One region of the Xanthomonas sp. NCPPB 901 genome, then DNA from elsewhere that is predicted to be linked to it. Evidence: riboswitches for the same ligand, from Rfam matches in the RefSeq annotation. Region 1 holds a riboswitch; the other holds the start of a gene.
What was found. Region 1 has a riboswitch for glycine ahead of gcvP (aminomethyl-transferring glycine dehydrogenase). Riboswitches for the same ligand answer to the same signal wherever they lie in the genome.

Region 1 (3,412 bases):
CGGAGTTGGGCTGCAGGCTGACCGCGTCGTAGCCGGTGCACTCCACCAGCATCGCTTCCAGTTCGTCGATCAGCTGCTTGTAGCCCACGCTCTGCTCGGCCGGGGCCAGCGGATGGATCGCGCCGAACTGCGGCCAGGTCACCGGGATCATCTCGGCGGTGGCGTTGAGCTTCATGGTGCAGCTGCCCAGCGGGATCATGGTGCGATCCATCGCCAGGTCCTTGTCGGCCAGCGCGCGCATGTAGCGCAGCAGCTCGTGCTCGCTGTGGTGGGTGTTGAACACCGGGTGCTGCAGGAACGCGCTGTGCCGCAGCAGCTGCGGCGGCAGCGCGTCGGCGGTGGCGGCGTCGAGCGCGTCGATGTCGGCCTGGGCGCCGAACAGCTGCGCCAGCGCGACCACGTCGGCGCGGGTGGCGGTTTCGTCCAGGCTGATGCCCAGCGCGGTGCTGTCGATCGCGCGCAGGTTGATGCCGGCCGCACGCGCCTTGGCGTGGATGGCCGCGGCGTCCACGCCGGTGACGTGCAGGGTGTCGAAGAAGCGTTCGCCGACGGCGACGCCGGCGCCGCGCAGCGCCGCGGCCAGGATCGCGGCCAGGCGGTGGGTGCGGCGGGCGATGCGGACCAGGCCCTCGGGGCCGTGGTACACCGCGTACATCGAGGCCATCACCGCCAGCAGCACCTGCGCGGTGCAGATGTTGGAGGTGGCCTTCTCGCGGCGGATGTGCTGCTCGCGGGTCTGCAGGGTGAGGCGGTAGGCGGGGTTGCCGGCAGCGTCGATCGACACGCCGATCAGGCGGCCCGGCATCGAGCGCTTGTAGGCGTCGCGGCAGGCCATGAACGCGGCGTGCGGGCCGCCGAAGCCGAACGGCACGCCGAAGCGCTGCGAGTTGCCGACCACGATGTCCGCGCCCCATTCGCCGGGCGCGGCGATCAGGGTCAGCGCGAGCAGGTCGGTGGCCACCGCGACCAGGCCGCCTTGCGCATGTACCGCGTCGGCCAGCGCCTTGTGATCGCCGATGTGGCCGAAGCTGTCCGGATACTGCAGCAGCACGCCGAAGCACTCGGCCTGCAGCGCTTCTTCCGGCGTGCCCACGCGCAGCACGATGCCCAGCGGCTCGGCGCGGGTGCGCAGCAGTTCCAGGGTCTGCGGGTGCACCGCGTCGTGCACGAAGAACGTGTCGGACTTGGACTTGGCCGAGCGCTTGGCCAGGGTCATCGCCTCGGCCGCGGCAGTGGCTTCGTCCAGCAGCGAGGCGTTGGCGATCTCCATGCCGGTGAGGTCGGCGCACATGGTCTGGAAGTTGATCAGCGCCTCCATGCGGCCCTGCGAGATCTCCGCCTGGTATGGCGTATAGGCGGTGTACCAGGCTGGGTTCTCGAGGATGTTGCGCAGGATCACCTTGGGCGTGTGGGTGCCGTAGTAACCCTGGCCGATGAAGCTGCGGAACACGGTGTTCCTGTCGGCGATGGCACGGATCTTGGCCAGCGCCTCCTCCTCGGTGATGGCGTCGGGCAGCGCCAGCGCGGCCGGCGACTTGATGTTGCCGGGCACGATGGCGTCGGTCATCGCCTCCAGCGAGTCGTGGCCGACGGTGCGCAGCATGTGCGCGATCTCGGCGTCGTTCGGGCCGATGTGGCGCTCGATGAAGGCCGAGTGGTGTTCGAGGTCGCGCAGCGAAGAGGTGTGAGACATGGCAGTCGTCCGGCTGAGGAAGGCACGAGGAGGCGGGGACATGCGCAATGCCGTCGTCGGACCGCGGCGGCGGGCACGATCGACGGGAAGCGCATGTCCTCCCAATGCCCCTCTGTCCTTTTGCCTGAGAGTTTGGAAGCGGCGGCTGACGCCGCGCTTCGTGCCCCTTCGGCGCCGGGTTTGACCGGTCTCTCCAGAGTCTTGGTGCGGGTGGTATCGGGCCTGAGCGATTACGGGCGTTTGCGCCTTCGGCAGCGGGTCGCCCCGCTTCTCCCACCTTGCTGCATGGCGATTATAGCGTGGCCGGGGGCGCGCACGGCGGAGCCCCGGCACCGACGCCAGGCTGAATGGGCAGCTGCGGCGGATGTGCCCAGGCGGCTGCAGCGCGTATCATGGCCGCACTCCCTTCCTTTCGCGCCTGTCCATGCCGGACGGCCTCGTCGCGTGTGCGTCCGTCCTGCGGCCGCCGCGGCCGGTTTTTCAGGACGATGTCCCCATGACGCTCCCATCCGTGTCCACACGCCGCATGGCCCTGCTGCTTGCCGGGCTGGCGATGTTCGGCCCGTTCTCCATCGACACCATCTTCCCGGCGTTCCCGCAGCTGGCGCAGCGCCTGCACGCCGATCCGGTGGCGATCCAGCAGACGGTGAGCGTGTACCTGCTGGCCTATGCGCTGATGGGCCTGGCGCATGGGCCGCTGTCCGACGCGCTGGGGCGGCGGCGGGTGATCGTCGCCGGGCTGATCGTGTTCATCCTGGCCTCGGCCGGCTGCGCGCTGTCGCGCGACCTGCCGACCCTGCTGGCGTTCCGCGCGCTGCAGGGCGTCTCGGCCGGCGTCGGCATGATCGTCGGCCGCGCGGTGATCCGCGACCTGTTCCACGGCGACGATGCGCAGCGGCTGATGAGCCAGGTCTCGATGCTGTTCGGCATCGCCCCGGCGATCGCGCCGATCATCGGCGGCTGGATCCTCGGCAGCGGCCGCGGCTGGCCGATGATCTTCTGGTTCCTGGTCGGCTTTTCCTCGCTGCTGCTGGTGGCGACCCTGCGCTGGATGCCGGAGACGCATCCGCCGCAGGCGCGCACGCCGCTGGCGCCGCGCAGGCTGCTGCGCGACTACGTCGGCATCGCGCTCAATCCGCGCTTCCAGCGCCTGGCCGCGGCCGGTGCGTTCAATTTCGGCGGGGTGTTCCTGTACATCGCCTCGGCGCCGGTGTTCATGATCGACCTGCTGGGCAAGACCGAGCGCGACTTCGCCTGGCTGTTCCTGCCCACCATCGGCGGCATGACCCTGGGCGCGTTCCTGTCCGGGCGCATGGCCGGGCGGCTCGGGCCGATGCGGCAGGTGCGCATCGGCTTCGTCTGCTGCGGCCTGTCGATGGTCGGCAACATCGCCTACACCGCGCTGGCCCCGGCCATCGCGTTGCCGTGGGCGGTGCTGCCGATCTTCTTCGCCGGCCTGGGCACGGCGCTGATCTTCCCGATCCTGGCGCTGGCGGTGCTGGACATGTATCCGCGCCAGCGCGGGCTGGCCTCGTCGCTGCAGGCCTTCACCCAGTTGATGGTCACCGTGCTGGTGGCCGGGGTGCTGTCGCCGCTGCTCAGCGGCCATGCCCTGCACCTGGCGCTGGGCTCGGGCGGGTTCTTCCTGCTCGGCTGGGGGTTCTGGCGCTGGGAACGGCGCAGCGGCAAGCGCTTGCCGCGGCCGGATGCGCAGGTGCC
Region 2 (3,412 bases), 860 kb from region 1:
TCACCGAGCAACTGCAGGACATCGCGTCGGGACTGAAGTCCCTCCCACAGTGAAGCCGCTTCATCCGACATCCGCGCGAATGTCAGGCACCGTTGTGGGAGCGGCTTCAGCCGCGACGCGTCTGCCCCCGGAGTCGCGCTTGAAAGCGCTCCTACCCCTGCTGGCGCTGGTTCTGCTGGAGGCTCGCCAAGCAACTGCAGGACATCGCGTCTGGACTGAAGTCCCTCCCACAATGCAGGCTTCCTGCCGTTCGGCATCTGCGCACATGTCCGGTGCCGTTGGCCGTTGTGGGAGCGGCTTCAGCCGCGACGGGCTTTACTGGTAACGCCTCTCGCGGCCGAAGCCGCTCCTACATGGCTTGTCGCTTGCAGGCTGTCGGCCGCGGGGACGGATTCCGGCGCGCCCAGGAACGCCAGTTTGCGGCCACGCGGCAATTGCTTGAGCGCGTACTCGGCACGCGAGGCGGCGGCACGATCGGGATAGGCGCGGCTGGCCAGCAGCCGCAGCGGCGGGTTGGCGCGGGTGTACTTGGCGCCGGTGCCGCGCAGGTGCGCCTGGAAGCGCGCCTGCAGGTCCGGGGTGATGCCGGCGTAGTAGCTGCCGTTGCGGCATTCGAGCAGGTACAGGAACCAGGGCGAGTCGGTGGCCATGGCCCCATTATCGACGCGGCGGCCGGCTTCGCCAGCAGCGGCAGTGTGCGGCTGCAGTGGCGGCGACCATCGCAGGCTGGCCGGAACGTATTGGCGCTTGCACCTGGCGCACCTCGGCAGGCGATCGCCGCTGCGTCCGCGCCCGTCATCCATCCGGGGCGGTGGCAAACCTGCTCCCGCGCCGCCGCGCTGAACCGGCCACAACAGGCCTTAACGCGCTGCGAACACCTTGCCAGCCGTTGCCACACACCGGCATACCAGGGCCACCGTGCAGGCGGATAACGACATCGCCGGCTCGCAGCCGTCGACACCGAAGCTCTCTCCCTTCGTATTCGGCGGCGCGGCCGGTTTTTTTTGCGTGTTCGGCCGCCAGGCGCGGCGTCATGGCCGGCGGCCGCTGGCTGGCGCGGCGCAGTCTCCGCCGTGTGCCTCGCCGCCTGCAGCGTTGTTGCAACCGCCGCGGGTACGCTGGCCAAGTCGCAGCGCCATCGCCCGGACCGGCGCGCCGATGCAGCGCGCGCAACGGGAGTCTCCAGCGGAGCGGCGGCGCCGGCTGCTAGAATCGGCACCGGATGCAGGAGAGAGGCGCCGATGCCGGCGCCCGCCGAAGGCGCAGGCTCCCATAATCGCTCAGGCCGGTGGCACGACACGCCGCCAACCATGTATCCGGTACGCCGATCTGGAGAGAGGTCTTCAATGACCCGCCGAAGGGGCACGTGGCCCGGCCACCGAACTCTCAGGCAAAAGGACAGCGGGAGCGGCAACGGAAATCCCCACGCCCGCGTGCTCGCGCCCGCGTGCGCGGCGCGTTTCCGTCCCCGCCTGCCGTGTCCGGAGCCTCCCCATGCTGCTCTCTCTGATCTACCTCGTCGCCATTTCCGCCGAAGCCATGACCGGCGCCTTGTCCGCCGGGCGCCGGCGCATGGACCTGTTCGGCGTGGCCATCATCGCCTGCGTCACCGCGCTCGGTGGCGGATCGCTGCGCGATATCGTCCTGGGACACTACCCGCTGGGCTGGGTGAAGCATCCGGAGTACCTGGGCTTCACCATCTGCGCGGCGCTGATCGCGACCTGGGTCGCGCGCTGGATGCATCACTTCCGCCGGACCTTCCTGGTGCTGGACGGGCTGGGCCTGATCGCGTTCACCCTGATCGGCTGCGCGGTGGCGCGCGATGCCGGGCACTCCGCGCCGATCGTGGTGATCGCGGGCATGTTGACCGGCGCCTTCGGCGGCGTGCTGCGCGATGTGCTGTGCAACGAAGTGCCGCTGATCTTCCAGAAGGAACTCTATGCGCTGATCACCCTGTTCACCGGCGCGGCCTGGCTGGGACTGCTGCGCGTGGGCGTATCGCTCAACGCCGCCACGCTGTGGTGCCTGGGCGGCGGTTTCCTGTTGCGCCTGCTGGCGATCCACTGCAAATGGGAAATGCCCAAGTTCGTGTACAGCGACGAAGCGCACTGAGCGCGCGCCGCGGCAGTGCGGGGTGCGCGCCCGGACCCGCGGCCCGGGCGCGCGCCGACCTCACGCCGCGTCGCTCAGGCAGCGCGCACGCCGCACCCGCACCGCCTGCGCCAGCCGCTCCAGCACCTGCACCGAGCTGTCCCAGTCGATGCAGCCGTCGGTGATGCTCTGGCCGTAGACCAGCGGCTGGCCGGCGACCAGGTCCTGGCGGCCGCCGCGCAGGTGGCTCTCGACCATCGCGCCGACGATGCGGGTCTGCCCGGCCTCGAGCTGACGGGCGATGTCCTCGATCACCTTGGGCTGGTTGTCCGGGTTCTTGCCGCTGTTGGCGTGGCTGGCGTCGACCATCAGCCGCGCCGGCAGGCCGGCCTTCTGCAGCACCTGCGCCGCCGCGGCCACGCTGTCGGCGTCGTAGTTGGGCTGGGTGCCGCCGCGCAGGATCACGTGGCAGTCGGGATTGCCGGCGGTGGCCGCGACCGCGGTCTGCCCGTCCTTGGTCACCGCCAGGAAATGGTGCGGATGCGAGGCCGCGCCGACCGCGTCGACCGCGATCTTGACGTCGCCGCTGGTGCCGTTCTTGAAGCCCACCGGGCACGACAGGCCCGATGCCAGCTCGCGGTGCACCTGGCTCTCGGTGGTGCGTGCGCCGATCGCGCCCCAGGCCACCAGGTCGGCGATGTACTGCGGCGAGATGATGTCGAGGAATTCCACGCCCGCGGGCAGGCCCAGGCGGTTGATGTCGCGCAGCAGGCCGCGCGCCAGGCGCAGGCCCTTGTTGATGTCGAAGCTGCCGTCGAGGTTGGGGTCGTTGATCAGGCCCTTCCAGCCGACCGTGGTGCGCGGCTTCTCGAAGTACACCCGCATCACGATCTCCAGCGCATCGCCGTAGGTCTCGCGCAGCGGGCGCAGGCGCTGCGCGTACTCCATCGCCGCGACCGGGTCGTGGATCGAGCAAGGGCCGATCACCACCGCCAGGCGGTCGTCGCGGCCGTGCAGGATCTCGTGCAGCGCCGCGCGCGAGGCGGCGACGGTCTGCGAGGCCTCCTCGTCGCAGGGCAGCAGCGCCAGCAACTGGGAGGGCGGGGTCAGCGGTTCGATCTTGCGGATGCGCAGATCGTCGGTATGCGGGGCCATGGGTGTCTCTCGTGGGGGCTTGGGTGGGGCCAGGGCCGGCGGCATGAAAAAAGCCGCCAGGTTCGCTGGCGGCTTTCGGGATTGCGGCTGAAGTGTCCTTCAGGGTGAACGCGATCCTTCCTCCGCCAGCGGCATCGGAAAACCGTAGTACCAAAAGTAAAAGCTG

Region 2: it holds a riboswitch for glycine, as region 1 does, so the genes downstream of both, AC1PME_RS19255 (trimeric intracellular cation channel family protein) here and gcvP (aminomethyl-transferring glycine dehydrogenase) in region 1, are expected to answer to the same signal.

What each region holds. Positions count from the first base shown of each region.
Region 1 covers NZ_CM161511.1:3,673,349-3,676,760, reverse strand. Annotated here, with positions in the region: gene gcvP (aminomethyl-transferring glycine dehydrogenase) at 1-1,693, opposite strand, end outside; glycine riboswitch at 1,796-1,900, opposite strand; gene AC1PME_RS15430 (multidrug effflux MFS transporter) at 2,190-3,412, shown strand, end outside.
Region 2 covers NZ_CM161511.1:4,530,338-4,533,749, forward strand. Annotated here, with positions in the region: gene AC1PME_RS19250 (GIY-YIG nuclease family protein) at 300-650, opposite strand; glycine riboswitch at 1,216-1,307, shown strand; glycine riboswitch at 1,320-1,410, shown strand; gene AC1PME_RS19255 (trimeric intracellular cation channel family protein) at 1,495-2,112, shown strand; gene AC1PME_RS19260 (3-deoxy-7-phosphoheptulonate synthase) at 2,173-3,246, opposite strand.